DNA from 3 places in the Mesorhizobium sp. M0292 genome. Region 3 is predicted to be linked to each of the others. Evidence: predicted binding sites of a transcription regulator. Region 3 holds the regulator's gene; each other region holds the start of a gene.
The links. The regulator PhoB, encoded in region 3, activates phosphate uptake and scavenging genes when phosphate is short. The targets are predictions, from matches to a motif close to TGTCATNNANCTGTCAT.
Positions count from the first base shown of each region.

Region 1: a site for PhoB is predicted at 2,854-2,870, ahead of phnF (phosphonate metabolism transcriptional regulator PhnF). Genes of this name have one in related genera too.
Region 2: a site for PhoB is predicted at 4,470-4,486, ahead of ppk2 (polyphosphate kinase 2). Genes of this name have one in related genera too.

Region 1 covers NZ_JAMYSB010000020.1:77,946-87,792, forward strand. Annotated here, with positions in the region: gene NKI96_RS24995 (alpha-D-ribose 1-methylphosphonate 5-phosphate C-P-lyase PhnJ) at 1-300, opposite strand, end outside; gene NKI96_RS25000 (hypothetical protein) at 366-584, shown strand; gene NKI96_RS25005 (carbon-phosphorus lyase complex subunit) at 587-1,699, opposite strand; gene phnH (phosphonate C-P lyase system protein PhnH) at 1,700-2,311, opposite strand; gene phnG (phosphonate C-P lyase system protein PhnG) at 2,311-2,772, opposite strand; gene phnF (phosphonate metabolism transcriptional regulator PhnF) at 2,891-3,640, shown strand; gene NKI96_RS25025 (zinc-binding alcohol dehydrogenase family protein) at 3,739-4,758, opposite strand; gene NKI96_RS25030 (ABC transporter permease) at 4,833-5,798, opposite strand; gene NKI96_RS25035 (sugar ABC transporter ATP-binding protein) at 5,822-7,345, opposite strand; gene NKI96_RS25040 (ABC transporter substrate-binding protein) at 7,493-8,485, opposite strand; gene NKI96_RS25045 (hypothetical protein) at 8,498-8,713, opposite strand; gene NKI96_RS25050 (aldo/keto reductase) at 8,787-9,785, opposite strand; gene NKI96_RS25055 (UxaA family hydrolase) at 9,838-9,847, opposite strand, start outside.
Region 2 covers NZ_JAMYSB010000001.1:26,644-36,490, reverse strand. Annotated here, with positions in the region: gene NKI96_RS00190 (pyridoxamine 5'-phosphate oxidase family protein) at 1-167, shown strand, start outside; gene hemB (porphobilinogen synthase) at 256-1,311, shown strand; gene NKI96_RS00180 (DUF1330 domain-containing protein) at 1,346-1,672, opposite strand; gene NKI96_RS00175 (winged helix-turn-helix transcriptional regulator) at 1,849-2,544, shown strand; gene NKI96_RS00170 (dihydrofolate reductase family protein) at 2,655-3,299, shown strand; gene ppk2 (polyphosphate kinase 2) at 3,489-4,409, opposite strand; gene NKI96_RS00160 (aldo/keto reductase) at 4,653-5,696, shown strand; gene NKI96_RS00155 (glycosyl transferase family 90) at 5,717-6,688, opposite strand; gene NKI96_RS00150 (hypothetical protein) at 6,867-7,025, shown strand; gene NKI96_RS00145 (DUF982 domain-containing protein) at 7,098-7,331, opposite strand; gene NKI96_RS00140 (GntR family transcriptional regulator) at 7,441-8,106, opposite strand; gene NKI96_RS00135 (multidrug efflux MFS transporter) at 8,257-9,522, shown strand; gene NKI96_RS00130 (DUF423 domain-containing protein) at 9,566-9,847, shown strand, end outside.
Region 3 covers NZ_JAMYSB010000010.1:524-10,370, reverse strand. Annotated here, with positions in the region: gene NKI96_RS16890 (response regulator) at 1-956, shown strand, start outside; gene NKI96_RS16885 (substrate-binding domain-containing protein) at 1,454-2,482, shown strand; gene pstC (phosphate ABC transporter permease subunit PstC) at 2,579-4,039, shown strand; gene pstA (phosphate ABC transporter permease PstA) at 4,036-5,352, shown strand; gene pstB (phosphate ABC transporter ATP-binding protein PstB) at 5,370-6,194, shown strand; gene phoU (phosphate signaling complex protein PhoU) at 6,237-6,941, shown strand; gene phoB (phosphate regulon transcriptional regulator PhoB) at 6,958-7,647, shown strand; gene NKI96_RS16855 (ROK family protein) at 7,678-8,913, opposite strand; gene xylF (D-xylose ABC transporter substrate-binding protein) at 9,181-9,847, shown strand, end outside.

The DNA.
Region 1 (9,847 bases), on a different contig from region 3:
GCTGGCGGTATCGGTCGTCACCGCGACGTTGGCTACCTTCTTGAAGAAGGCGCGGATCGAGACGGCATTGGTGGTGTCGTCGGCGCCCTGGTCGATGACTTTCAGCACATCGTCCGGCCCGATAATCGAGGCGGTGACCTGCACGCCGCCAGTGCCCCAGCCATAGGGCATCGGCATTTCGCGCGAAGCGAAGGGAACCTGATAGCCAGGGATGGCGATGCCCTTGAGGATCGCCCGGCGGATCATCCTTTTGGTCTGCTCGTCGAGATAGGCGAAGTTGTAGGTGGCGATGTCGGTCATGGCGATCAAATCCACTCCCTGCTATTGCATTGACGCCCAGAAAACGGAAATAAAGGCGAAGTCGAATGACTCAGACCGGTTGGATCCAGATTGCAATTCTGCTTCTGGCGTTTGTCTGCGTGGTCGGTTTTGTACCTCGGCGCTTGTTTCTGCCTGCTTCCAGAGATGGCGCGCATGTCACAGGCGGAAACGGCAGCTACGTCGGCGGGCATAGCAGCCATTCCCATGACGGCGGCAACGGGGATGGCGGCAACGGGGGTGGCGGCAATGGCGGGGGCGATTAGGCTCATTCGGCAGCCTCCCGCTTCTCTTCCACCTTTGCAGGGTTCTCTCGAGCTTCGTATTCGGCGCGCATGCGGCGCACCAAATCGAGCTCGGCCTGGAAGTCGACATAGTGCGGCAGCTTCAAATGCTCCACGAAGCCGGTCGCCTGAACATTGTCGGAGTGCGAGATGACGAACTCCTCGTCCTGCGCGGCGGCGACGACATCTTCGCCGAGTTCCGTTGCGCGCAGCGCGCGGTCGCACAGCGCCATGGCCATCGCCTTGCGCTCGCTTTGGCCGAAGACCAGTCCGTAGCCGCGGGTGAATTGCGGCGGCGCCTTGGCCGAGCCCTTGAACTGGTTGACCATCTGGCATTCGGTGACGCGGACCTTGCCGAGCAGCACGGCGAAGGGCAGTTCCGGCACGTCGAGTTCCAGCTCGACCTCGCCGATACGCACCTCGCCGACAAAGGGGTGGTTGCGGGCATAGCCGCGCTGGGTGGAATAGCCGAGCGCCAGCAGAAACCCTTCATCGCCGCGTGACAGCGCCTGCAGGCGGATGTCGCGCGCCATCGGAAACTCAAGCGGCTCGCGGGTGATGTCGCCGGGGACATGGTCCTGCGGCATGTCGCCATCCGGCTCAATCAGCCCTTCGCGGGCGAGGATCGTCGAAACGCGCGGCATGGCCTGCGTTTCCGTCTCGCGCTGGAGCGGTTCGGCGACATCGGCGCCGGCGGCGAGTTCCGGGTCGAGCAGGCGGTGGGTGTAGTCGAAGGTAGGCCCAAGCAGCTGGCCGCCGGGCAAATCCTTGTAGGTCGCCGACACGCGCCGCTCGACCAGCATGGCGCCGGTGTCGATGGCGTTGGTGTAGCCGAAGCGCGGCAGTGTGGTGCGGTAGGCGCGCACCAGGAAGATCGCCTCGATCATGTCGCCGCGCGCCTGGACTATGGCGAGCGCCGCCAGTTCCCGGTCGTAGAGCGATCCTTCGCTCATCACCCGGTCGACGCCGAGCGCCAGCTGTTCCACGATCTGGTCGAGGCGCAGCGCCGGCACCGAACGGTCGCCGCGACGGCGGTCCGCAAGCAGGCTGTGGGCATTGGCGATTGCGACTTCGCCGCCTTTTACCGCGACATACATTTATGCCTCCATCGTATTGATGCGCGTCGTGCGCGGCAGGCAGGCGATACCGTTGGGCGCCGCCAGGAGGATGTCGACGCCGCGCGGAAAGCGCTGGCTGTTCTGCTTCCACTGTTCGACGAAATGACGCGGCATCTGTGCCGGCGCGATCGCGGCAGAGACTTCGATGCCAGGACCTTCGAGCAACAGCGGCGCGCCCGAGACGAGATTGCTGACCTGCAGGATCAGTGTCGTCGAGCGGTCGGGATAGTCCTGCGTGCCTTGCGAAAAGCCGTCGAGAGCAGCCATCTCGGCCGGGTTGGCGATCAAGGCGAAATGCGCATCGGCCGGCGTGTTGGCAAGTGGCGCGCCGGTGTGGAAACCGAGCCAGGATTTGACTGCCGCGGACGCCTGCAAGGCAGGGTCGAGCCAGAGCGGGGTGTCGTTGTCGCATAGCGAAAGCGCGATGGCGCCGGCGGTTGCCGACAGCGGCGCCGGCGGCCGGGCGAAGGCCGGCAGAGGCTGCACGCTGCCCGGCCGCGCCATGGCGTCCATGATTGCGCGGAAGACGGTCTGGGCGTTGAACACCGGATCGGCGAAACCGCCGTCGATCGATTGAGCTGCGATGTCCATCAGTCTTCTCCGCGCACCATGGTGAAGAAATCCACTTTCGTTGCCGCCGTCTCGGCGCGGCGCTTTTCGCGCGCTTCGCCTTGGGCGGCACGCAGCGGCGCCACCAGCGCGGTTTCGACCGTCCTCCGCTGCGCCGGGTCCTGCCAGAGCGCGTCGGCGATTGCGGCCAGCCTGGCCTTCTTCCTGTCGCGGCCAAGCATGTAGCTGTGGCCGACCTGTCCGGAAGGGAGCCGAACTGTGGCGCGGGTGACCGTCGCTTCACCGACATTGAAGGGTGCGCCGCCGCCGCCGATGCGACCACGCACGGTGACCAGACCGGTTTCCGGGCCACGCAGAAGCTCGGCCTCGGAGGTCAGGCCGGCCTCGTTCCAGAGCCGGGCGATGTCGTCGCCGTTAGCCTGCGCCAGCGTTGCCATGACGTCTTTGCGCTCGGCCTGTTCCCGCGCTTCCTGTCCTCGCATTGGGTTACTCCCTGACCAAATAAAATTTGTCTAGTGATATAGACAACTATACAAATTATACCTATTATCTAACCCGTGTCCATGACGGGTGGATGACAGGGGGTGGAGCGGGGGGGAAATGGTGGCTCAAAAGAGCGCGAGCAGCATTGAACGCCGCAGTGGCGTCTCGCTCTGGCGGCAGATCGCCGACCAGATCCTGCATTCGATTGCGTCCGGCGATTTCGCCGAGAATGCCGCGCTGCCGCCGGAGATGGCGCTGGCCGAACGCTACGGCGTCAACCGCCACACGGTGCGCAGCGCCATATCGGCCCTGGTACAGGACGGTGTGCTGCGGGCCGAGCAGGGACGCGGCACTTTCGTGTTGTCGCGCAAGCGGCTGTCCTATCCGATCGGCGCGCGCACGCGTTTTTCGACGGGCCTGCAGGGACAGACTTCGGAACGGCATATCGTGCTGCTCACGTCCGTAGTTGAATCGGCCAGCCAGCGCGTCGCCGACGGCCTCGGCCTTGCCAGGGGCACCGAGGTGATCCGGCTGGAGACGCGCGGCGAAGCCGATGGACGGCCGGTGTCCCGCGCCGCCAGCTGGTACGAAGCAAAGCGCTTCGCCGGCATCGATGCCGTGATGGCGGAGACCGGTTCGATAACCGCCTCGCTCCGGCGTTTCGGCATCGACGATTATCTCCGGCAATCGACGGTTCTGTCGGCGCGTCACGCCGACGCCGCCGACCTTGCCGATCTCGATTTGCAGCCCGGCGCCATCGTGCTGGTCGCGGTCGCCGTCAACGTCACACCGGACGGCCAGCCGATCCAGTTCGCCGAAACACGGTTTCCGGCGGAGCGGGTGGAGCTGAAACTGTCGGCGCTGTAGCGGGGCGCGCCTATTTTTCACCGGCCTGGCGTTTTGAGGACGGAGTGGGAGTCAACCTGCGCGGGTCGTCATCATTCGGGCCGGGACCACCTGCGATGTTATGCCCCAACCTCGATCACAGCCTTGATCAGCCCCGATTTCTCATGCGCCCAGCGCGCGAGATCACGCGGTGTGCCGGTTAGCGTGGTGCGGTGGGTGACGAGTTTTGCCAGCGGCACGGCGCCGTTGCGGATCGAGGCGGCGACGTGGTCGAAATCGACTTTCAGCGCGTTGCGGCTGCCGATCAATGTCATTTCGCGCTTGTGGAATTCCGGGTCGGAAAAGACGATGTCATCCTTGACGACGCTGACCAGCACGAGCGTGCCGCCATGCGCGACATGGGCGAAGGCCGACTGCACCGAGGCGGTGTTGCCGGTGGCGTCGAAGACGATGTCGAACCCTTCGCCGCCGGTTGCCTCGCGCACCAGTTCGGCTGCCGCTTTTTGTGAGCCGTCGAGCGTGGCGAAGCCGAGTTCGCCTTTTGCAAAATCCAGCCGCTCCGTGCTCATGTCGAGCAGGCTGACATCGAGCCCGGCGATGCGCGCAAACAGCGCTGCGCCAAGGCCGATCGGCCCGGCGCCGATGACCAGCGTGCGGGCGCCTGGTTCGGCGCGAGCGCGCCGCACGCCATGCGCGCCGATGGCGAGGAATTCCACCGCCGCCGCATCGGCCAGCGACAAGCCGTTTGCCGGATAAAGATTCTGCGCCGGCACCAGGATCTGCTCGGCCATGGCGCCGTCGCGATGGACGCCAAGCACTTCGATCCTGACGCAGCAATTCGGCTTGCCGTGCCGGCAGGCGATGCATTTTCCGCAAGCGAGATAGGGATTGATGATGACGGGCTCGCCCACGGCAAGGTCGACATCTTCGCCGGTCTCGACGACGGTGCCCGACACTTCATGGCCCATGATGCGGGGATAGGCAAGGAACGGGTGCTTGCCTTCGAAGATGTGGTAGTCGGTGCCGCAGATGCCGACATGGCTGACGGCGACCAGCGCCCAGCCGGCAGGCGGCGCTCCTGGCGCCGGCCGGTCTTCCAGGACAAGCTCGCCGGGCGAGCGGCAGACAACAGCTTTCATTCGGCAATTCCAGTGTTTCTCAAAAAAGGCGCCGGTCCGTTGTTAAGCAGGCCGGCGCAGAAGGTCAGGGAGAATTACTTGCCGCGACGGCGCAGCCCGTCGAAATAGACGATGATTATGATCAGCGCGCCGGTGATGATGCGCTGCCAGAACGAGTTGACGTTGAGCAGATTGGCGCCGTTGTTGATGGTGGCCAGGATGAAGGCGCCGAGCAGTGGGCCATGCACCGAGCCGACGGCGCCGAACAGCGAGGTGCCGCCGATCACCGATGAGGCGATCGCCTGCAACTCCCAACCTTCGGCCTGGGTCGGGTTGCCGATGCCGATGCGCGCCGCCAGCAGCACGCCGACGAAGGCCGCGCATAGGCCCGACAGCGTGTAGGCCATGTAGATGGTGCGCTGGACATTGACGCCCGAGAGGCGCGAGGCCTCGGCATTGGATCCCACAGAGAAGAGATAGCGGCCCCAGCGGCTGTGGTGCAGGAAGATGTAGGCCGGGATACCGACCAGGATCACCATCCAGAACAGATTGGGGATGCCGACAAAGGAACTGCGCGAGAACGCGGTGAAGCTGTCGCTGTTGATGTTGATCGAGTTGCCGTTGGTCATCAACAGGCCGATGCCGCGCAACGAGGTCAGCGTCGCCAGCGTGATGATGAAGGGCGGCAGGCCCATCTTGACGATGCCGAAGCCATGGAACAGGCCGATGGCAACACCGACCAGCAGCGTCACCAGAATGGCGACCCAGATCGGGAAGCCGGCATTAATCATCATGGCGACAATGACGGTGGCGAAGCCGACCACGGCGCCGACCGAGAGGTCAATGCCGCCGGTGATGATGACGAAGGTCTGGCCGACCGCCATGATGGCGATCATCGAGCCCTGCCGCAAAAGATTGGCGATGTTGTTGGAGGAGGCGAAGCTCGGCGTCGCCACCGACAGCACGATCCAGAGCAGAACCAGCAACGCCAGAAGCGTCAGCCCGAACAGGACGTTGTAGTTCCGTTTCGGTTTTTCGATCGCGACGGTTTCGATGCTCATGGTTCCTCCCGTTTCTTGTTTTGTCAGCCGATCGCCTGCGTCAGCACGTCTTCGTGGCTGGCGGCGCGAAAGCCATGGCTGGCGACCAGTTTGCCGCGCCGGAACACGTGCAGCGTATCGGCGAGCTCATAAACCTCGGGCAGATAGGACGAGATCAGGATGATGCCGGCGCCCTTGGACAACAGTTCCCCGAACAGGCGGTAGATCTCGGCCTTGGTACCGACATCGACGCCGACCGTAGGCTCGTCGAAGATGAACAGCTTAGCGCCGTGCGCCAGCCATTTGCCGATGACGATCTTCTGCTGGTTGCCGCCGGACAGGCTGGAGGCCAGGGCGCCGCGTGTTTGCGTTTTGATGCGGAGGCCGGCGATCTGGCGATCGGCTTCAGCCTTTTCCTTCGTGTTCGAAATCAGCAGGTTGTTGGAGATGCGCTTGTAGATCGGCAGGTTGAGGTTGAGGCCGACCGGCAGGTTCAGGCACAGGCCCTGGTCGCGGCGGCTTTCCGGCGCCAGCGCCATGCCGAGCTTGATCGCGTCGTGCTCGGAATTGATCAGCACCGGTTTGCCTTGCCAGCGGATCTGGCCGGCCGACTTCTTGTGGCGGCCATAAAGCGTGGTGACAAACTCGCTGCGGCCGGCGCCGATCAGGCCATAGAGCCCGACGATCTCGCCGGCACGCACTGTCATCGAGACGTCTTCGAAGCCCTTGCCCGACAGGTTTTTCGCTTCAACGATCACGGCACCGGGGGTGAAATGCTCCTTGTGGTAGACTTGCTCGATCGAGCGATTGATCATCATCTTGACCAGCTCGGCGTCATTGGTCTCGGCAATGTTGCGGGTGCCGACCAGCGTGCCGTCGCGCAGCACCGAGACGCGATCGGCGAGTTCGAACACCTCTTCCATGCGATGGCTGATGTAGATGATGGTGACGCCTTCGCCCTTGAGCCTGCGGATCAGCGTGAACAGCTGGTCGGCTTCCTTGCGGGTGAGATAGGCGGTCGGCTCGTCGAAAATCAGGAACTTGGTGCCGCGCACGGTGGCGCGGGCGGCGGCGATCAGCTGCTGCTGGCCGATGGTGAGGTCACCCAGCATGACATGCGCCGGCAGATCGAAGCCGAGACCGTCGATGATCTTCTGCGCTTCCTTCACCATGGCGCGCTGCTGCAGGATGCCGAAGCGCGAATTCTCCTCGCCGAGGAACATGTTGGCGGCGACGGTGAGATGGCGGCAGAGCACGACCTCCTGATGCACGGCGTTGATGCCCAGCGCCATCGCCTCGTGTGGGGTTGCCAGCGCTGCCGGCTTGCCCTCCCAGATGACATCGCCGGAGGTGCGCGGCATGACGCCGGTCAGAAGCTTGATCAAGGTGGATTTGCCGGCGCCGTTCTCGCCGACGATGGCGTGGATCTCACCTGCCTTGAAGGCAAGGTGAACGGGCTTCAGCGCATGCGTGCCGGGATAGCGTTTTTCCAGCCCGTGCAGTTCGAGGATCGTCCTGCCGGGCGCTAGCGTTGGGGCCGGGTGCAGTTCCTGCGCCGTGGGCGTCATGACAATCCTCCCAGATTGGCCTTACGATTGGCACGTTGCGATGCAGTCAAGCCGCATCGTCGAGGTGATTCAAGCCTGTGGATATTCAAGCTTGTATCCGGTGTTTCCGGGGCGCGAGGCCCCGGAAAGGATTTTTGGTTGACGGGCTCAGAGCTTCGGGTTGAGCAGGGCGTCGATCTTGGGGTCTTTCATGTTGGCCTTGGTCACCAGGTTGGCGCCGGTGTCCACATTGGCCTCGACCTTCTCGCCCTTCGAGGCGGCGAGCGCGGTCTTGATGCCGTCATAGCCCATCCGGTACGGATCCTGGACGACGAGCGCGGAAATGACGCCGTCATTGAGGAACTTGATCAGCTTCTCGTCGCTGTCGAAGCCGACCAGCGCCAGCTTGCCGCCAAGGTTATTCTCGGCGACAGCCTGACCGACGCCCTGCGCCATGATCAGGTTGGACGCGAAGATGCCCTTGAGGTTCGGGTTGGCGGTGATCAGGTCGGTGGCGATGTTGAGACCGGTCGTCGCCTGGCCGTCGGCATATTTGTCCGCGACGAGCTTGAGCCCCGGATATTTCGCGGCCAGCTGCTCGGTGAAGCCCTGCTTGCGCTGCTCCAGCGAACCGGCGCCCGGGGCGTTGGTGATCAGGGCGACGTCGCCCTCGATCTTGCCGCCATTGGCTTCGCCGATGGCTGCTGCAAGACCGTCAGCGGCGACGCGTCCGCCCTGCACATTGTCGGTGGTCAGGAACGAGGTGAACGCCTTGGAGTCGGCGCCGGAGTCGATGCCGATGACCTTGACCTTGCTGGCCGCTTCATCGATCGGCTTGCCGAGCGCCTTGAATTCGGTCGGCGCGATGACGATCGCGGCCGGGTTGCCGGCGACGGCATTCTCGAGGATCGAGACCTGGCCGTTGACGTCGGTTTCAGCCTGGGCGCCGAGTTCGGGTACGTTGACGCCGAGATCCTTGCCGGCCTTGCGGGCGCCGGCCAGGACGATCTGCCAGTAGAAGGACGTGGTGTCCTTGACGATGATCGGAATGGTCACGTCCGCCGCCGAAGCCGGCGCCGTGTGCAGCGTGCCGGCAAGCATCGAGGCGGCAGCTAGTGCCATCAGTGAGCGGCGGTTGAGAATGCTGGTCACGAATTTCATTAGGAATCCTCCCTAGATCGCCCGGTGAAGGTTACGGAAGCTCCATTTGGATAGGCGCGGCCCAAACAGAACTTTATCAATAAAAAACAGTTGCCGCTTTTTGATAGTGCATCGGTCCGGCCGACGCAAGCGGTGTTTCATATCGGCCTGCGCATGGCTTGGCGGGGAAACCTCCCTGCCGATCCTCAGTGCCACGTCCAGACGCTCCCGATCCTCCTTGATCATCATGGAATATTAATTCCACCGTCGAGTCAATATGGAATATTCATTCCTTCTTGAGAACCGTGATTGTGGCGTTTCGTCAGCCGAGCTCCTGCACGATGGTGTAGGGAGCGTAGCGGGCGAATTCCGCTTGCGGCACCTGGACGTCGAACAGGTCGAGGTTGCGCGTCAGGTTGGCGGGCTTGGCCGTTCCGGTCAGCACGCTGGCCACGACAGGCTCCTGCAGCGGAAACTGCAATGCAGCCGCCGCCAGCGGATATCCGCCCTCATCAGCGATTTTCTCCATCGCGCCGACACGCTCGAGTATGTCCTGCGTCGCCGGCAGATAGTCGAAATGCGCGCCGTGCACCGGTCCGGTCGCCAGGATGCCGGAGTTGAAGACGCCGCCGATGATCAGCGAAGTCTGTCGCTCACGACACAGCGGCAGCAACTCGGCTTCAGCCGAGCGGTCGAGCAGCGAATAGCGGCTGGCCAGCAGGATGCAGTCGAGCGGTGCTTCGCGCAGCACGTCGAGGCAGATCTGCACCTCGTTGACGCCGAGCCCATAGGCGGAAATTACACCCGACGTTTTAAGCTCGTCCAGCGCCTTCAAGCCGCCGTCCATCAGCTGGCGAAAGTGCAGCTTCGTCTTCTCGACGCCATGTGTGTAGGTGCCGATGTCGTGCACAAACAGGATGTCTATCCGGTTCAGCCCGAGCCGGGCATAGGAGAACTCGACCGAGCGCATGATGCCGTCATACGAGTAGTCGTAGTCGAGCGCGAAAGGCAGCGGGTCGACATAGGAATGATCGGGAACCTGGTCTTCCGGCACCGGGCGGAACAGGCGGCCGACCTTGGTCGACAGCACATAGGAATCCCTCGGCTTGTAGCGCAGGAAATCGCCGGTCCGCCGCTCCGACAGGCCGAAGCCATAGAAGGGCGCGGTGTCGAAATAGCGCAGGCCGGCATCCCAGGCTGTCTGCAGCGTCTCCATCGCCGATTCGCGCGGACAGGCCCGGTAGAGCCCGCCGATCGCCGCTCCGCCGAAGCTTATCTCGGTGACCTCGAGCGCAGTCGTGCCGATGCGGCGTTTGTCCATCCAAAGCCTCCCCTTGTGGGCAGTCGTTGCAGCCCGCTTTTTTCGTCGGTGGTTAGAGCGTC
Region 2 (9,847 bases), on a different contig from region 3:
AATATCTCGGCCCGGAGGCGACCTGGAACCGCTGGTTCATCGACAATGTGGCCGACATCGACCATCCGGACGGGCGCCTGATCCGGCTCGCCCCGGAGAGCATCTTCACCAACAATGTGTCGTTCTTCAAAACCGGCCCCGAGCTGGCGTGGCCGCCGAAGCCGTAAGCAGCGCGTTATCGACTGGCACAATCGTGTCGCATTGGTCAGCGGCAAGGCCTCGTGGTAAAAGCCGCCCCGACCCGGAGTTTTTGCGATGAACAAATTCACCCCCGCGACGAGCAACAAATTCGCACCGGCAAAGCCCGCCGGTGCGCGCAGCGTCGACGAGATCACCGGCAGCCGCCGCTTGCGGCGCATGCGCAAGGCCGACTGGTCGCGCCGCCTGGTGCAGGAAAACCGGCTTACGGTGAACGATCTGATCTGGCCGATCTTCGTGATCGACGGCAAGAACACGCGCGAGCCGATCGCCGCCATGCCCGGCGTCTTCCGCCTGTCGCTGGACCTCGCCGTCAAGGAGGCCGAGCGGGCCGCTAAGCTCGGCATTCCGGCGATCGCCACTTTCCCCAATGTTGAACTCAGCCTGCGCGACCAGACGGGATCGCACATCCTCGACCCGGAAAACATCATCAACCGCGCCACCCGCGCCATCAAGGACGCGGTGCCGGAGATCGGCATCATCACCGATGCCGCGCTCGATCCGTTCACCTCGCACGGCCATGACGGCATCTTGCGCGACGGCATCATCGTCAATGACGAGACGGTGGAACAGGTGACCGCCGCGGCCGTCATCCAGGCCGCGGCCGGCGCCGACATCATCGCGCCGTCCGACATGATGGACGGCCGCATCGGCGCCATTCGCGACGCACTCGACGCCAACGGTTTTTCGGATGTGGCGATCATGTCCTATGCGACGAAATTCGCCTCCGCCTTCTATGGCCCCTACCGCGAGGCGGTCGGCACCGCCGGCCTGCTCAAGGGCGACAAAAAGACCTATTATCTCGACCACGCCAATTCCGACGAAGCGGTGCGCGAGGCCGAGCAGGACCTCGCCGAGGGCGCCGACATGCTGATGGTCAAGCCTGGCCTGCCCTATCTCGACATTATCCGGCGGCTGAAGGATGAGTTCCAAATGCCGACCTTCGCCTACCAGGTTTCGGGCGAATATTCGATGATCAAGGCGGCGGCCGCCAATGGCTGGATCGACGGCGAAAAGGCGATGCTGGAATCGCTGCTCGCCTTCAAGCGCGCCGGCTGCGACGGCATCCTGACTTACTTCGCGCCGGAAGTGGCGCAGCTGCTGAAGGGTTAGCCGGAACCTGGATGCTCCGGGTTCCGGCTTTTCCTCACGCCTTTGGCAAATAAGGAATCGTTCCGGCGAGATCGGTATCGTCGATCAGTTGGAAGCGGCTGTCGCTGCCCTTCTGACGCTCCGCCACAAACGGAGCGTATTGCGGATCGTTGGTGAAGGCCTCGGCTGCCTTTGCCGACGGAAACGCCATGATGGCGATCAGGCTGGTGTCGAGCGGCTTGCCCTCCAGCGTCTTCACATTGCCGCTGCGGGCGAGATACTTGCCGCCATGCTTGTGGACGAGGTCATGCACCGAAGCGGCATAGGCCGGCACCCATTTGTCGTCCTTCACCTTGATGTCTGCGATCACGTAAGCGGTCATTGTCCAACTCCTCATGGATCGGCACCGGACTGCCCGGTGACGTGACCGCTGCCTCGCATGGCAGCGCCGGACCGCTCCAGTCACAGAACTGTACCGGGGGTGCCAGTACAGCTTCTGTACTGGCTGAACTCAGGTTTTCTGAATAAGGTCCGGCAACATCTTTTGGAGCTCACCACATGACACAAGCCGGTTACAAGCAATTCTGCCCGCTCTCCATGGCCGCCGAGCTGCTCTGCACACGCTGGACCATGGTGCTGCTGCGCGAACTGGTGGCGGGATCGACCCGCTTCAACGATTTGCGCCGTGGCGTGCCGAAAATGTCGCCAACCCTTCTGTCGCAACGGCTCAAGGACCTCGAGGCCGGCGGCATCGTCGAGCGGACCGAGATCGCGACCGAGAAGGGCGTGTTCGAATACCGGCTGACCGAGGCGGGCCGGGATTTGCGCCCGGTTGTCGAGGCGATGGGGTTTTGGGGCCAGAAATGGGTCGAGGCCAGGCTGTCGCTCAAAAACCTCGATCCGTCGCTGCTGATGTGGGACATGCGGCGCAATCTGAACCCCAGTCCGCTGCCGGACGGGCGCACCGTGATACAATTCCTGTACCATGACCTGCCGGCGTCAAAACGATCGTGGTGGCTGATCGTCGAAAAGCAGGGCGAGGTCGATCTTTGCTGGTACGATCCGGGCTTCGACGTCGATCTCTACGTCTCGACCGATCTGTGCACCATGACCTCGATCTGGATGGGGCTGACGACAGTTCACAAGGAACGCGACAAGATCAGCCTGACCGGCGATCTCGACGTCGCCGGCAAGATGCAGATCTGGCTTGGGCTCAGCCCGTTTGCGGTGATGCCGAAGCGCGTGGCGGCTTGAGGTCCCTGCGCATTCCACAGATCGGCTTGCCTCTAAAAATACTAGTTGCAAAATGCAATCAGTTTGAATACTGATTGCAAATCACAACTGGTCACCGAAAGGGAGTCTCCATGTCCAAACTTCGCGTCAATGCCTTCACCTTGTCGCTCGACGGTTTCGGCGCCGGTCCTGACCAGGACCTGCAAAATCCGCTCGGCGTTGGTGGCGAATACCTGCACAAATGGATGACCGGCACCCGCACCTTCCACGAGATGGTCGGCAAGGATGGCGGCAGCACCGATGTGGACGACCGGTTCACCATCCGCAGCTTCGACAATGTCGGCGCCTGGATCCTCGGCCGCAACATGTTCGGCCCAATCCGCGGCGAATGGCCAGACGAGAGCTGGAAAGGCTGGTGGGGCGACAACCCGCCCTATCATGTGCCGACCTTCGTGCTGACCCACTACAAGCGCGACTCCATTGTGATGGAAGGCGGCACCATTTTCCACTTCGTTACCGGCGGCATCCACGCCGCGCTCGAACAAGCAAAGGCCGCGGCCGGCGGCAAGGATATCCGCGTCGGCGGCGGCGTTTCCACCATCCGGCAATATCTGCAAGAGAAGCTCATCGACGAGTTGCATCTGGCGGTGTCGCCGGTGTTGCTCGGGAGGGGCGAGAGCCTGTTTGCCGGGCTGGATATGCTGAAGCTGGGTTACCAGTGCACCGAGCAGGTGGCCACGGCGCTCGCCACGCATGTGACGATCAAGCGGGTATAGTGGCGAAGTAACAGGCGCAGGCTTCTTTCTCCCCGTTTTGCGGGGAGAAATGCCCGGCAGGCAATGAGGGGCAGCGCTGCTTTTGGAGGTTAGCAGCGTCCGACGGCTGTGAATTCGTCGATGCCGGCGCTGCCCCTCATCCGCCCTTCAGGCACCTTCTCCCCGTGAAACGGGGAGAAGGAAAAGTGCTCAATACTTCTCCGGCACGTAAAGCTCGCGCGGCAGGACCTGGCGCTCGTACTCCGGGTTGAACACCCGCTCGGGCAGCGTGATTTCTTCGTGCGGCACGTCCTCATAGGGCAGTTGTTTGAGGAGATGGTCGATGCAGTTCAGCCGCGCCCGCTTCTTGTCGTTGCCTTCGACGATGTACCACGGTGCCTCTGGGATGTTGGTGCGGGCAAACGTCTCTTCCTTGGCCTTGGTGTACTGCTCCCAGCGCACGCGCGACTGCAGGTCCATCGGCGACAGCTTCCACTGCTTCATCGGATCGTGGATGCGCATCATGAAGCGCATCTGCTGTTCCTCGTCGGTGATCGAGAACCAGTATTTGACCAGCGTGACGCCGGAGCGGACCAGCATGCGCTCGAACTCCGGCACGTCGCGGAAGAACTCTTCGACCTGATCGGGTTCGGCAAAGCCCATCACCCGCTCGACGCCGGAGCGGTTGTACCAGGAGCGGTCGAACAGCACGATCTCGCCGCCGGCCGGCAGATGCGGCACGTAGCGCTGGAAATACCACTGCGATTTTTCGCGCTCGGTCGGCGCCGGCAGCGCCACGACGCGGCAGATGCGCGGGTTGAGGCGCTGGGTGATGCGCTTGATGACGCCGCCCTTGCCGGCGGAATCGCGTCCTTCGAAAACCACCACCAGCTTCTTCTTGTGGTAGGCGACCCAGGACTGCAGCTTGATCAGTTCCGACTGCAAGCCGATCAGGTCGCGGAAATACTGCATGCGGTCGATCGACGGCGGATGCGCGTTCTTGTAGATCTTGGAGATCTCCAGCGACAGCGCCGGCTCCGACATTTCAAGCTCATAGTCCTCGTCGAGCATGTCGGCGAGTTCGGCTTCCAGCCAATCCCTGGCCGGAGAATTCTGCTTCAACTCGGTCATTTCCACTGCTCCGCTTGCCGGCTGGCATGAAACCCTGAGCCGACTCGATATAGGCCGCCAATGACGGTTTTATTGCAAGCCGCCGGCCAGCCGGTCATCACTGCAAACCAGCGAGCATTGCCGATCCATCGCCCTGGGATGGCGACAAGCCGCTCAAATTGTCCTACAATTGGCGGACCCCTTCGGGCTTCCCCGCCCTTTCCTGCTAAAACCGCCTCCCCACCAAAACTACGAGGATCTGACATGGAATACCGCACGCTTGGCCGTTCCGGCTTGAAAGTTTCGGCGCTGACCTTGGGAACCATGACCTTCGGCGGCAGCGGGCCGTTCGCCGCCGTCGGCAATTCCGATCTCGCGGAGGCCTCGCGCATCATCGACACTTGCATCGATGCCGGCATCAATCTCATCGACACCGCCAATGTCTATTCCAACGGTCTGTCGGAAGAGATCATCGGCGAGGCGCTCGGCGGCAAGCGCAAGAACGACGTGCTGATCGCCTCCAAGGCGCGCATGCGGATCGGCAAGGGCCCCAATGACGAAGGCCTGTCGCGCCATCATCTGATCCGCGAATGCGAGAAGAGCCTGAAGCGCCTCAGGACCGATGTCATCGACATCTATTTCCTGCACGAATGGGACGGCGCGACGCCGCTCGAGGAAACCATCTCCGCGCTCGACACGCTGGTTGCCCAGGGCAAAATCCGCTATGTCGGCTGCTCCAACTATTCCGGCTGGCAGGTCATGAAGGCGCTCGGCATCAGCGACAGCCAGCACCAGCCGCGCTTCGTCACCCAGCAGATCCACTACACGCTGGAAGCACGCGAGGCCGAGTATGAGCTCTTGCCGATCTCGGTCGACCAGGGCCTTGGCGTTTTGGTGTGGAGCCCGCTCGCCGGCGGCCTGCTGTCGGGAAAATACCGCCGCGACAGTCCGACGGCGCGCCAGATCGGCGGCTGGTCGGAACCCCCGATCCGCGACGAGGATCGGCTGTGGCGGATTGTCGACGTGCTGGTCGATATCGGTGCGGCACGCGGCGTTTCGGCGGCCCAGGTGGCGCTGGCCTGGCTGCTTGGCCGGCCGGCCGTCAGCTCGCTGGTGATCGGGGCGCGCAACGAAGCCCAGTTGAAAGACAATCTCGCCGCGGCGAGCCTGACGCTGTCCTTTGATGAACGCCAGCGTCTCGATGCCGTCAGCCGGCCTCCGGTGCTCTATCCCTACTGGCACCAGCAGTTTACGGCGAAGGACCGCTTCGGCCCGGCCGATCTGGTTATGGACCGCAGCGTCATCTGACTTAAGGGCGCCGGAAGCCGCTAGCCCGCGATAAACCGCCAGACCTGCGGATCGGGCTCGATCTGGCCGCTGAGCACGAAATATTTGTAGAGCACGAGCAGGCAGATCGCCTGCTCGGCCCGCTCGTCGGCGAATTTGCGGCAATAGGCGTTGGCCGCCGCAACGATGCGCTGGGCCTCGGCCGGATGCTGCTCGAGATGATGCACCCGCTCGGCCAGATCGCTGAAGTCGGGCGCCAGCGGCACATAATGGACATCGGGCTCGAGCTGCCCCTCGGCGAACCAGGTCTCGTAAGTCGGCGGCGGCATCAGGCAGAGCGAGTTCGAGCTCATGATCCATTTCAGATTGGTCGCGACATCATTGCCTTCGAGCGAGATGATGTAGCGGTAGCGGCGCTGCTGATCGATGCTGAGATAGGGCTTGCGGTATTCCGCAGGTGCTGTCGCCCTCGGCGTGCCGACATCGCAGAACGGCAGATTGCGGGCTGCATCCAGCAACAAGGTGCGAATCGGATTGTTGAGTTCGCCGCGCCAAACGACGAGCGGATGCTTGTCGGCGAAGGCGACATCGTCGGCCGGCATGTAGAAATGACGGAACTTGTTCAGCTTGAACAGGACGCCGTTGCCGTTGTCGCCCGCTATCGGCCGGTCCTTGACGATCGACGGCATCTTCGGCACTTCGATGACGTCGCCGAATTCCAGGTCGATGCGCAGATCTGGGTCGAAATAACGGGTGAACTCCTTCAGATCGTAATAGTACATGCTGCGGTCCGACGGCAGCCGGCTGACCGGCACGGCCTCGGGGCTGGGGCTAAAAGGCTCCCGCAGCGTGTTGTAGTAATTGAGCCGCTGGCGGACCGATGCGTCGGAAAGCCTGGCCTGATCGAGCAGCCGGCCGAGCCGGCGCCGGAAAAGAACCGGCGGCGCGATGTCGCGCATGGCGTTGCGCGCATAGTAGATCAGCTTCTGTGCGTTTCTTTGAAGCGTGGCCATCGGTCGTTTTGATTCGAAATCGGTCGGCGGCGGCTCCAGCAACTGTCCCGCAGCCTTTTCTAAACCATTGTGTTCGCCATCACGCAAGTCCAGAACCGCTGGCATCTGCCCTCGCGGCGCTGTTGTGTTTGCCGGCCAATGCTTCTAGGCAGGATCAGGCACAGCGAAAGGAAACGATATGGCTCGACCACCGAATTACGGTCAGGAACGCAAAGAGCGCGACCGGCAGAAGGCCGCCAAGAAGGCGGAGAAGCTCGCCGCCAAGGTCGCGGCCAAGGAGCGCGCCGAGCCTGAGAACGAGGCAAGTTCCAAAACCGACACCGAGACAGAAAAATAGGCAAGACAGGATCACCGGCCCGCGAAACGGGCCGGATCCTGGCAAAATGCCGGTCTGATCAGGCCGATGTGATCAGGCCGGGGCCTTGTCGCTGACGAAGACGTTGACCTCGCGCGCGGCGGCGATGAAGGCGCGTCTTGCAATCATCGCCGGCTTGTCGCCGGCCAGCGCGTCATGGCAGGCCTGCAGCGCTTCGCGATGCTTGGGGCTGCGCTTGCCGGGCCAGCTGTTGAGCAGGTAATCGGAAGCCTCACGCACCGTACGCAAGAGCTGAGTGCTTCCCTCCGTGCCCGACTTAACGGTCACGGGTGTTTCAAATCGGTTGTTTTCCATGGCCGCCTCTTACGCCATCGGCGTCCGCGAAGCGAGGCCGAAAGCGGATGGCGTCGGCGTTCTTTCGTTTTCGTGACCGGTATCAAGCGGCGACGACAGCAAAACCCCTGGCGCGCAGGCCGCGCCGGTCATTGTGCAACGACGTCACCAGGCGGGCGCGGCTGCCGGCTATATGGGCGGAAAGTCGCGCCGCCGCCGCATCGGCATCGCCGGCCCGCACCGCTGCCAGAATGGCGTGATGCTCGCTCCAGGCGCGGCCAAGGGCCGCCTCGTCGCGCACCTCCAGCCAGCGCGCCCGCGACAGCCGCGTCATGGCATCGCGCACGGCCCGAAACAGGAACTCGTTGCCGGAGAGCCGCGCCAGTTCGATATGGAAATCCATGCCGACGCGGTGCCATTCCTCGCGCGGCGTGGCAGTGTCGCAGGAGTCCAGCATCGCCTTGATGACATCGGCTGCGCTCCTGTCGGCCAGCGCCGAAGTCAGCCTGACCGCCGCGACCTCGACGGCTTCGCGGTACACCGCGATCTGTTCCAGTTCGGCAAGGTTGATCGGCGACACGGTCCAACCGCGCCCGTCGCGGCAGATCAGCCCTTCCGTCTCCAGCCGCAGCAGGGCTGCCCTGACCGGCGTGCGCGAGGCGCCGAAGCGGCTCTCGATCCAGCGCTCCGTCAGCCGCTCGCCAGGACCGACCTCGAGGCCAAGGATCATCTCGCGAAGCGCTTTTTCGACGATGTGCATCTGCGACATAGTTGCTTCCATTGCTGGCGATCGGCCTTGCCCGTTGGTCTTGCCGATCACATTGAGAGCGCCTGATTGACAGCAGCCGGGCTTTGCGTCCATGAGGGTACCAAGTTGGTATCCCAAAATGGTATCCGCAGCAAGCGGACAGGACAGGACATGCCGCAGGACAGTGCAGCGCGGGCCGCCGAAGTGCCTTCCACCTACAACATTCATTGGCGGCGCAACCTGTTCGTGTGCTTTGCCGGATCGTTCAGCACGCTTGTGGCGATGACGTTGCTGCTGCCGTTCCTGCCGCTCTATGTCGAACAGCTGGGCGCCGTGGGCCATGCGGCGATCGTGCAATGGTCCGGCATCGCTTTCGGCGCCACCTTCCTTGCCGCCGCCCTTGTCGCGCCACTGTGGGGACGGCTGGGTGACCGTTATGGCCGCAAGGTGATGCTGGTGCGCGCCAGTTTCGGCATGGCGATCTGCATGTCGCTGACCGGCATGGTGCAGACCGTCTGGCAATTGGTGCTTTTGCGCCTGCTGATCGGCTTTGCCGGCGGTTATTCCTCAGGCTCGACGATCCTTGTCGCCATGCAGACGCCGAAGGAGCGCTCCGGCTGGGCGCTTGGCGTGCTGTCGGCCGGCATCACCGCAGGCTCCCTGGTCGGCCCGTTGCTTGGCGGCGCGCTGCCGCCATTGATCGGTATTCGCGCCACCTTCCTCATCGCGGGCGGCGTCATTTTCCTGGCGGCGCTGGCGACGACGTTCCTGATAAAGGAGATGCCTCGCCCGCCAGTACAGGCAAAACGCGAGGAGAAACCAAAGGGAAGTTGGGCGCAGATCCCCGACAAACGCCCTGTCGTGGCCATGCTGGCGACCGGCATGCTGTTCACCTTCGCCAACATGTCGATCGAGCCGATCATCACCGTCTACGTCCAGCAACTGGTCGCGGACGCAAGCCGGGTGACCCTGGTCTCAGGTGTCGTCATGTCGGCGGCCGCACTCGGCGCCATCCTGTCGGCGTCACGGTTGGGCAAACTCGCCGACCGCATCGGCCACTGGAACGTCATCGTCGCATCGCTGGCCGTCTCGGCTCTGCTGTTGATACCGCAGGCCTTCGTCACCGAGAGCTGGCAGTTGGTCGGGCTGCGGTTCCTTATGGGTCTGGTGCTGGGCGGGCTGTTGCCCTGCATCACCAGCGTCATCCGCCACAATGTTCCCGATGGGGTCGGCGGCAATGTGCTGGGCCTGGCAATCTCGGCGCAATATGTCGGCCAGGTTGCGGGGCCGCTGCTGGGCGGCTTCGTCGGCGGCCATTTCGGCATGCGCGCGGTGTTTCTCGGCACGTCGTTGCTGATGGCGGGCGGTGCCGCGTATAATTGGCTGGCCCAGGCGCGCCGCACGCGCGACATGCTGGCGATATCGGAAAAATCCTGACAGACAGGTCGCGCCGCCTATCGTCAATCACGGAGCCCGAGACATGAGCATCGCCGAGTCAGCACCAGCAAACAGCGCGCGCATCCTCGTTTTCGCCGGCGGCATTGCCGGCGCGGCGGGCGTGGCGCTGTCGGCGGCTTCAGCGCATCTCGGCGGCGCGTTCGTCGGCACGGCCGCATCCTTCCTGCTCATGCATGCGCCGGTGTTTTTGGCCGTCGGCCTCGCCGGCGCAAACCGGATCTTGCGGATCGGCAGCCTGGTGCTGCTCGTCGGGCTTGTTCTGTTCTGCGGCGATCTGCTGGCACGGGATTTCGTGGGATCGCGG
Region 3 (9,847 bases):
TCGACGTGACCGGCTCACGGGTGCTGATCGTCGACGACAATGCCGTCAACCGATCGATCCTGAGCGAGCAGATGGCGTCATGGACCTTCGATTCCTGCGCCGCCGAAAGCGGACCCGAAGGGCTCAAGGTGCTGGTCGCCGCGGCTGCCTACGGCGTGCCGGTCGACTGCGTCGTGCTCGATTATCAGATGCCGGGGATGAGCGGCGCCGAAATGGCGCGCGTCGTGCGCAGCACCGCAGGGCTGGCCGACACGCCGATCATCATGCTGACTTCGGTCGACCAGTCGCTCGCCAACACCAGCTATCGCGATCTCGGCATCGACGCCCAGCTGATCAAGCCGGCGCGTTCCTCGGTGCTTCTGGAAACGCTGGTCGCTACCATCCAGCGCCACCATCACAATATCACGGGGAGCCGCGTGCTCCCGGCGGCAAGCAGCGGGTCCGGCAACGACAGGAACGGACCGTCACCGGCAAAGCCGCCGCTCGCTGCATCGGAACGCGCCTTGCTGCAACCGCCGCCGGTTCGCGCCCGCGCCCGGGCCGCCGGGGATGAAAGCCGGCTCGACATCCTCGTTGCCGAGGACAATGAGGTGAACCAGATGGTGTTCACCCAGATAATCGGCGAGACCGGTTATAGTTTCGAAATTGTCGGCAACGGCCGCAAGGCGCTCGACGCCTTCGGCAGGCTCAATCCGCGTATGATCCTGATGGACGTCTCGATGCCGGAGATGAATGGGCTCGAGGCCACCGCCGCAATTCGCCGGCTTGAAGAACATACGGGTATGCATATCCCGATCGTCGGCGTCACCGCGCATGCTTTGAAGGGCGACCGTGAGCGCTGCCTGGAAGCCGGCATGGATGACTATTTGCCCAAGCCGATCAGCCCCAGGGCGCTGCTCGAAAAGGTCGAGCGCTGGGTCGGCATATCAAGCGAAGCCCAACGAGACGCTGGATAGCAACCTGCGGCGCCGGCCGGGATTCGGCCGCGCCGCAACAGCCAAGGATATGGTGCGATCGCACCATATCAAAGCTGGCGCCCAGTCAGGACAATGGTCGCAACGAAACCGCTCATTCAGTTACGGGCGGGAGCAAGCGACCGCCGACAAGAAACAGCGTCGAATCTACCCCAACGGACCTGTTTTTGGCGATGGCTCGGCCAAGATTCGCTCTGGCCACGGGCAACGCGCTCCCGTCCGGTTTTTCTTTCTCGGCATCGCGGCCTGCGGTGTGCCGGGACATGATGCCAGCACGGATCGCGCAAGCGTCTGATTCCAGCGGCAACTTCCATTCCCACAAACCGGCTTAAAGGGGGCGGCCCACAAGACGTCTGTGCGACGTTACCGGGCTGACACGAAACTGTCATGCGACTGTAATAATCGAAGGCTATTGGCCTCAGCGGGCGCCGGTTTGAAGAGGGCGCCAAGAGACCATCTTCCGAACAGGAGCAGGCCACATGAAGAAATTCCTCGTTACGGCATCGGCCGTGGCGGTAGCGTTCGCCGCATCGTCCGGTGTCGCCGCTGCGCGTGACCAGATCCAGGTCGCCGGTTCGTCGACCGTGCTGCCTTACGCCAAGATCGTCGCCGAGCAGTTCGGCGAAACCTTCACCAACTTCAAGACCCCGGTGGTCGAGTCCGGCGGCAGCGGCGCCGGCATCAAGGAGTTCTGCAAGGGCGTCGGCGAAGACACGATCGACATCGCCAACTCCTCGCGCCCGATCAAGAAGGACGAGCTGAAGTCCTGCGCCGACGCCGGCGTCAAGGACGTCCAGGAAGTCCGCATCGGCTATGACGGCATCGTCTTTGCCACCGACATCAAGGGTCCGGACTGGGCGCTGGTTCCCGCCGACATCTACAAGGCGCTCGCCGCCAAGCTGGTGGTCGACGGCAAGCTGGTCGAAAACCCGAACACCAAGTGGAACCAGGTGAATCCGAAGCTGCCCGACTGGGATATCGCCGCCTATATCCCGGGTGAGAAGCACGGCACCCGTGAAGTGTTCGAGACCAAGCTGCTCGACGCCGGCTGCGACAAGGCCGCTTTGAAGGCTGCCGGCATCGCCGACGACAAGGAAATCGGCAAGACCTGCATCGCCATCCGCAAGGACGGCAAGGCTGTCGACATCGATGGCGACTACACCGAGACGCTGGCCCGCATCGACTCCAACAAGACCGGCGTTGGCGTGTTCGGCCTCGCCTTCTACGAGAACAATGCCGACAAGCTGAAGGTCGCCACCGTGGAAGGCATCGTGCCTTCGACGCAGACCATCGCCGATGGCACGTACCCCGTGTCGCGGCCGTTGTTCTTCTACGTCAAGAAGGCGCATCTGGGCGTCGTTCCCGGCCTCAAGGAATATGTCGAGTTCTTCCTTGATGACCAGATGATCGGCCCGGAAAGCCCGCTCGCCCAGTACGGCCTGGTTTCCGCTCCCGACGCCGAACGTCAGGGCCAGCGCGACGCCTTCGCCGCCGGAAAGACAATGTAATCGACCGACCGGATCAGGGCGCGGACCAAATCCGCGCCCTGATTTCGCCGCTTGCCGCAACGGCGGCGGCGATCTGAATTTTCCCTGGGGTGGGTGATGTCGTCCTTGCTCGTACTCGCCATAGTCATTGCCATAGGCGTGGTCGCTTTTGTGGTCGGCCGCCAGCGCGCAGCGGCGCAGGATACCGGCAAGGTCAAGCCGCATTCGCGCGCGCATTATCATGGCTGGTGGGCCTTTCTGCTCGCGGTCCTGCCTGCCGTCCTTTTGCTCGCCGTCTGGGATATCGGCTCTTCCTTCTATCTCGACCGGCATATCCATGCCGCTTTGCCCGAGCGCACCGCCGACACAAAGGTCGCCAGCGAAGCGCTCGACGCCAGCCTGGTGAAGAGCCTGGCCAAGGGCCTGCGTCGGCTCGATGGCGATACCGCACTTCCCGCTACTTTCGCCGAATTGCAGCCGCTGCTCGCCGCCAAGGGCGTGGCACTGGCCAGCGACACCCAGGACTATATGATCCCGATCGCGGTCGAGGCGAACCAGGTCCAGGACCGGCTCGGCCTGTTCGGCGCCGTGCTGACCTTCGCTCTGTCGATCGCCGGCGCCTTCTATGCGCTGAGGCAGATCGCGCCGCGCGCCAGGGCGCGCAACAATGTCGAGAAGTTGATGCTGTGGGGGCTGCTTGCGGCCTCGACCATCGCCATCCTGACCACGGTCGGCATCGTGCTGTCGATGCTGTTCCAGACGATCACCTTCTTCGAAAGCGTATCGCCGATGAGCTTCTTCTTCGGCACGGTGTGGGATCCGCGTTTCGCCGCCGCCGGTTCCGGCGGCAGCCAGGGTCAGTTCGGCCTGATCCCGCTACTCGCCGGCACGCTCTACATCGCCGCCGTCGCGCTTCTGGTCGCAGTGCCGGTCGGGCTGATGTCGGCGGTCTACATGTCCGAATACGCCTCGCGCAGCGTCCGGTCGGTGGTCAAGCCCGCGCTTGAACTGCTGGCCGGCATCCCGACCATCGTCTACGGCATCTTCGCCGTGGTCACGCTCGGACCGTTCTTGCGCGACCTGTCGGCGGCACTCACCGGCGGCTCGCCCTTCATCCAGGGCCAGAGCATCTTCACCGCCGGCCTGGTGATGGGCGTCATGCTGATCCCGGTCGTGTCCTCTTTGTCCGACGACATCATCACCGCGGTGCCGCGCGCAATGCGTGACGGCTCGCTCGGCCTCGGCGCCACGCGCTCCGAGACGATCAAGCGGGTGATCCTGCCGGCGGCACTGCCCGGCATCGTCGGCGCCATCCTGTTGACGGCGTCGCGCGCCATCGGCGAGACGATGATCGTCGTGCTGGCGGCGGGCGTCGCCGCCAATCTGACGGCCAATCCGTTCGAGGCGATGACGACCATCACTGTCAAGATCGTCAACCAGCTGACCGGCGATCTCGAGTTCAACTCGCCGCAGACGCTGGTCGCCTTCGCGCTCGGCCTGACGCTGTTCGCGCTGACGCTGGTGATGAACATCGTCGCCCTCTACATTGTGCGCAAGTACCGGGAGCAGTACGAATGACCGACATCCCCCTGGACACGATGGCGGGTGCCGTCGCGCGTCCGCGCCGCGACATCGGGCTGAAGGCGCGCTATGCCGCCGAACGCCGGTTCCGCATCTATGGCGTGATTGCGATCTCGGTGGGCCTGGCGTTCCTGGCCATCATGTTGATCACCATCGTCTCGAAAGGCTACACCGCCTTCTGGCAGACGACGGTGACGCTTCCGATCACCTTCGATGAGAAGGTCATCGACCCCTCGAACAAGCGTGCCACAGACCCGAATGTGCTGATCAAGGCGAACTATCCCAAGCTCGCCGAAAACGCGCTGGTGGCCAAGCTCGGCATCGATCCGGCCAACAAGCCGATGATGCTGAAGCTCAAGGGCTTCCTGTCGGAAGGCGCCCGCGTCCAGCTGCGCGACATCGTCTCCGCCGATCCGTCGGTGATCGGCACGACGCGTGACGTCGACATCCTGGCCGCCGCCAATCTCGACTCGGCCTTCAAGGGCCAGATCGACCTCGGCGTCGATGAAGCGCGCCGCAAGGTGTCCAACCAGCAGATCGACTGGATGAACAAGCTCAAAGCCGAAGGCGCGATGGCCGAGCATTTCAACACCGGCCTGTTCAGCTATGGCGCCTCCAGCCGGCCCGAGACGTCGGGCATGGCCGTGGCCATCATCGGGTCGTTCTACATGATGGTGATCGTGCTTTTGCTGGCGCTGCCGATCGGCGTCGCCGCCTCGATCTATCTCGAGGAATTCGCCAAGAAGAACCGCTTTACGGACCTGATCGAAGTCAACATCAACAATCTCGCGGCGGTGCCGTCGATCGTCTTCGGTCTGCTTGGCCTTGCCGTGTTCATCAACTTCCTCGGCATGCCGCGCTCGGCTTCCTTCGTCGGCGGCCTGGTGCTGACCTTGATGACATTGCCGACCATAATCATCGCCACGCGCGCCGCCCTCGCCGCGGTGCCGCCGTCGATCCGCTCGGCGGCACTCGGCCTCGGCGCCTCCAAGATGCAGATGGTGTTCCACCACATCCTGCCGCTTGCCGCCCCAGGCATCCTTACCGGCACCATCATCGGCCTGGCGCGTGCGCTCGGCGAGACAGCACCGCTGCTCTTGATCGGCATGGTCGCTTTCGTCGCCGATTATCCGGCGACGCCTTTCGATCCGGCGACCGCGCTGCCGGTGCAGATCTATATGTGGGCAAACGAGGCTGAGCGCGCTTTTGTCGAGCGCATGTCCGGCGCCATCATCATCCTGCTCGTCTTCCTCATGGCCATGAACATCACCGCGATCGTGCTCCGGCGCCGGTTCGAGCGGCGCTGGTAGAAAAAAGGCAATTTGGTATGAACATCATGACCGAACAGTCCCTTGAGAATGCAGTGGGCGACAAAATGAACGCCAAGTCGAACGAAGTCATCAAGATGCGCGGCGACAAGGTCGGCGTCTTCTACGGCGAGAAGCAGGCGTTGTTCGACGTCAATCTCGACGTCCGACAGAACCAGGTGACGGCGCTGATCGGCCCGTCCGGCTGCGGCAAGTCGACCTTCCTGCGCTGCCTCAACCGCATGAACGACACCATCGATTCGGCGCGGGTGACCGGCAAGATCACGCTCGATGAAGACGACATCTACGACAAGAACATCGATGTCGTCGAACTGCGCGCCCGCGTCGGCATGGTGTTCCAGAAACCCAACCCGTTCCCGAAGTCGATCTACGAGAACGTCGCCTACGGCCCGCGCATCCATGGGCTGGCCAAGCGCAAGTCCGACATGGACCAGATCGTCGAGCAGAGCCTTAAGAAGGCTGCGATCTGGAACGAGGTCAAGGACCGCCTGCAGGAGCCCGGCACCGGCCTGTCCGGCGGCCAGCAGCAGCGCCTGTGCATCGCGCGCGCCATCGCCGTGTCGCCGGAGGTGATCCTGATGGACGAGCCCTGCTCGGCGCTCGATCCGATCGCCACCGCCCGTGTCGAGGAGCTGATCGACGAACTGCGCCAGAACTACACGATCGTCATCGTCACCCACTCGATGCAGCAGGCGGCGCGCGTGTCGCAGCGTACAGCGATGTTCCATCTCGGCTATCTCGTCGAGGAGGGCGCCACCGACAAGATGTTCACCAACCCCGACGACAAGCGCACCCAAGACTACATTACCGGCCGCTTCGGCTGAGCCGTCCGGCGGGGTGAATTTTCAGGCACGAGGACCAAGATCATGGGTGAACATACCGTCGCCTCCTTCGATGAAGAGCTCGGGCAGATCAGCAAGCTGATCCGCGACATGGGCGATCTGGCCGGCTCGATGGTCAGCGGCTCGACCAGGGCGCTGCTCAATTCGGACAATGCGCTGGCACAGCGTGTCGTTTCCGACGACGCCATCATGGATGCGCGCCAGCGCGAACTGGACGACCGCGCCATCACGCTGATCGCCAAGCGCCAGCCGATGGCCAACGATCTGCGCGCCGTGGTCGGCTCGATCCGCATGGCCGGCGACCTCGAGCGCATCGGCGATCTCGCCAAGAACATCGCCAAACGCGTCGGCACCGTGGGCTTGAGCGTCACGCCGCGCGACCTCTCGCACTCCATCGATGCCATGGCGCAACTGGTGCTGATCCAGGTGCAAGGCGTCGTCGAGGAATATGCCGCCACCGATGCGGCAGCGCTTGCAAAACTCAGGAATGACGACGAGCGCATCGACGTCAAATACACGTCCGTGTTTCGTGAGCTCTTGACCTACATGATGGAAGACCCTCGCAACATCACCGCCTGCACGCATCTCTTGTTCTGCGCCAAGAATCTTGAGCGCATCGGCGATCATGTCACCAACATCGCCGAAAATGCGTATTATGTGCTGACCGGCCAGCAATTGCCCGCCAATCGTCCGAAGCAGGACGAGACGGCGATGGCCACGCCGGCCTGATGAGGGTGAACTGCCTATGATCGCGCCACGCATCATGGTCGTGGAGGACGAGGAGCCGCTAGGCGTGCTCCTCCGCTACAACCTCGAATCCGAAGGCTATCAAGTCGAGGTGGTGACACGCGGCGACGAGGCCGAGATCCGCCTGCAGGAAAACGTGCCCGATCTCCTGGTGCTCGACTGGATGGTGCCCGCTGTTTCCGGCATCGAGCTCTGCCGGCGGCTTAGAGTGCGGCCCGAAACCGAGCGGCTGCCGATCATCATGCTGACCGCGCGCGGTGAGGAAAGCGATCGCGTGCGCGGCCTGTCCACCGGCGCCGACGACTATCTGGTCAAGCCATTCTCGACGCCGGAGTTCATGGCGCGCGTGAAGGCGCTGCTGCGCCGGGCCAAGCCGGAAGTGCTGTCCAGCGTGCTCAAGGTCGGCGACATCGTGCTCGACCGCGAGTCGCACCGTGTCTACCGCAAGAAGAGCGAGATCAGGCTCGGACCGACCGAGTTCCGGCTGCTCGAATTCATGATGCGCCATCCCGGCCGCGTGTTCTCGCGCAGCCAACTGCTCGACAATGTCTGGGGCGAGACGATCTATATAGACGAGCGAACCGTCGACGTGCATGTCGGGCGGCTGCGCAAGGCCGTCAACAACGGCCGCATGCCGGATGTCATCCGTACCATTCGCGGCGCCGGCTACGCGATCAGGGAAGACTAGGATCCTGCGCGTCGCGCCGTTGCCGGCCATTCACGCGACATGCTTGCCGGATTTGGGCTGAATACCCGGCGCAAAAATCTCCTGGTCGACGAAGCCGAGCGCGCGCGTGGCACAGCCTTCGCGGATCAGCGGCAGCTCGTTGGGCTCGGTGTCGAAGGAGATCGACTTCGAGTGCTGGCCGCCGGCGGTCTGGGCGATCGCTTCGCGCAATGCCGGTTCGATCAGGTCGAACGCGGCGGCGCTGACGCCGACCATGGCGACGGGGGCCGGGTCGATCAGCGCAAACAGGCTGCCGAGGCCGAAGCCGAGCGCCTCACCGGCCCTGCGATAGGCTTCGCGCTCCGGTCCGTCCGTCTCTCGCGCACGAGCGGCCAGCGCCCGCATATCAGCGTCGCCGATATCGACCGGCTCGGCATCCTCGCCCATCATTTTGGCGCTGCGCCAGATGGCGTAGTTTCCGGCATAGGCTTCCACGCAGCCGCGCCGCCCGCAGCGGCAGAGCGCGCCGCCCGGACGGTGGATCATGTGGCCGAACTCGCCGCCCGAGGAATGGGTGCCGGTGAACAGTTCGCCTTTCAGCACCAGCCCCATGCCGATGCCGTGCGACAAGAGGATCGCGATGAAATTGTCGCGGTAGCGCTCGGGCTGGCGCCATTGCAGGGCCACCGCCATCATATTGCAGTCGTTCTCCATGGTGGCAGGAATGCCGAATTCCGCTTCCAACATGTCGGCGAAGGCAATGTCGGTCAGTGGCGTGATTGGCGACCACAGCATGGCCCGCGCCTGCGAATCGGTGATGCCCTGGATGCCCATGGCAATGCGGGCGATGCTCTGGACATCGAGGTCCGGGTCCGCGAGACGCCGCCCGACGATTGCTACGCATTCGCCGATCAGCTCGTCGCGCGGCATGGTCAGCGTGTCGAGCCGGCGCTGTTCTTCCGCGACCACCTGGCCGGCATAGTCGATGACGGTGACGGAGAGGAAGTTCAGCGACAGCACCACGGTCATGACCGCCGCCGCTTCCGGGTTGAGGCCAAGGCCGACCTGCGGCCGGCCGCGTTTCAGCGAGCCGGTCTCGCCAGGCTTGCCTTCAATCAGGATGCCTTCTTGAATTAGATCAGACGAGATTGCCGATATCGTCGAATGGCTGAGGCCGGTGGTCGCCGCAATCTCGGTCCGCGACGGCTGGCCGGCCCGGCGCACGGCCGAAATCACCATCGCACGGTTGCGACGGCGCAGATCGTCGTGGCGGATCCCAACCGACATTTGTTTTCCTCCCGGCCTCCTCGCGCCTCATGATAGTGAAGGCGTTCGACGGCACCAGCCAAATATTGGCAGACGCCGGCAGCCCTGTCATTGTTTATTGCGGAGCTCGAAAAAATTCGGCAACGCCATCAGAATCCATCAGAATCGATGTTGACAGTGCCTTATCATTGAACCAGTATTTTTTCGAGGCTCGAAAAAATGGAGCCTCTGTGTGCCGGCCCTCGGGCCAGTTTTGTCGCGCCGCGCGCGGCGCAGGGAGGGTTTATCATGAACAGATTTGCAGCCGCCATGCTGGCGGGCGCCGCCATGTCGCTGACGCTGGTCTCGGTCGCGCAGGCGAAGGACAAGGTCATCGGCGTCTCCTGGTCGAACTTCCAGGAAGAGCGCTGGAAGACGGACGAGGCGGCGATGAAGACGGCGATCGAAGCCGCCGGCGACAAGTACATTTCCGCCGACGCGCAGTCCAATCCCGGCAAGCAGCTGACCGACGTCGAAAGCCTGATCTCACAAGGCGCCAACGCGCTGATCGTCCTGGCGCAGGACGCGTCGGCCATCGGCCCGGCGGTGCAGAAGGCGCTGGACGAAGGCATTCCGGTCGTCGGCTATGACCGCCTGATCGAGAACAAGGACGTCTTCTACCTGACCTTCGACAACAAAGAAGTCGGCCGCATGCAGGCCCGCGAAGTGTTCAAGGCGAAGCCCGAGGGCAACTATGTCTTTATCAAGGGCTCTGGCTCGGATCCGAATGCCGATTTCCTGTTCTCGGGCTCGATGGAAGTGCTCAAGGAAGCCATCGACTCGGGCAAGATCAAGAATGTCGGCGAGGCCTATACCGATGGCTGGCTGCCGGCCAATGCCCAGAAGAACATGGAACAGTTCCTGACCGCCAATGACAACAAGGTCGATGCCGTGGTTGCGGCCAATGACGGCACAG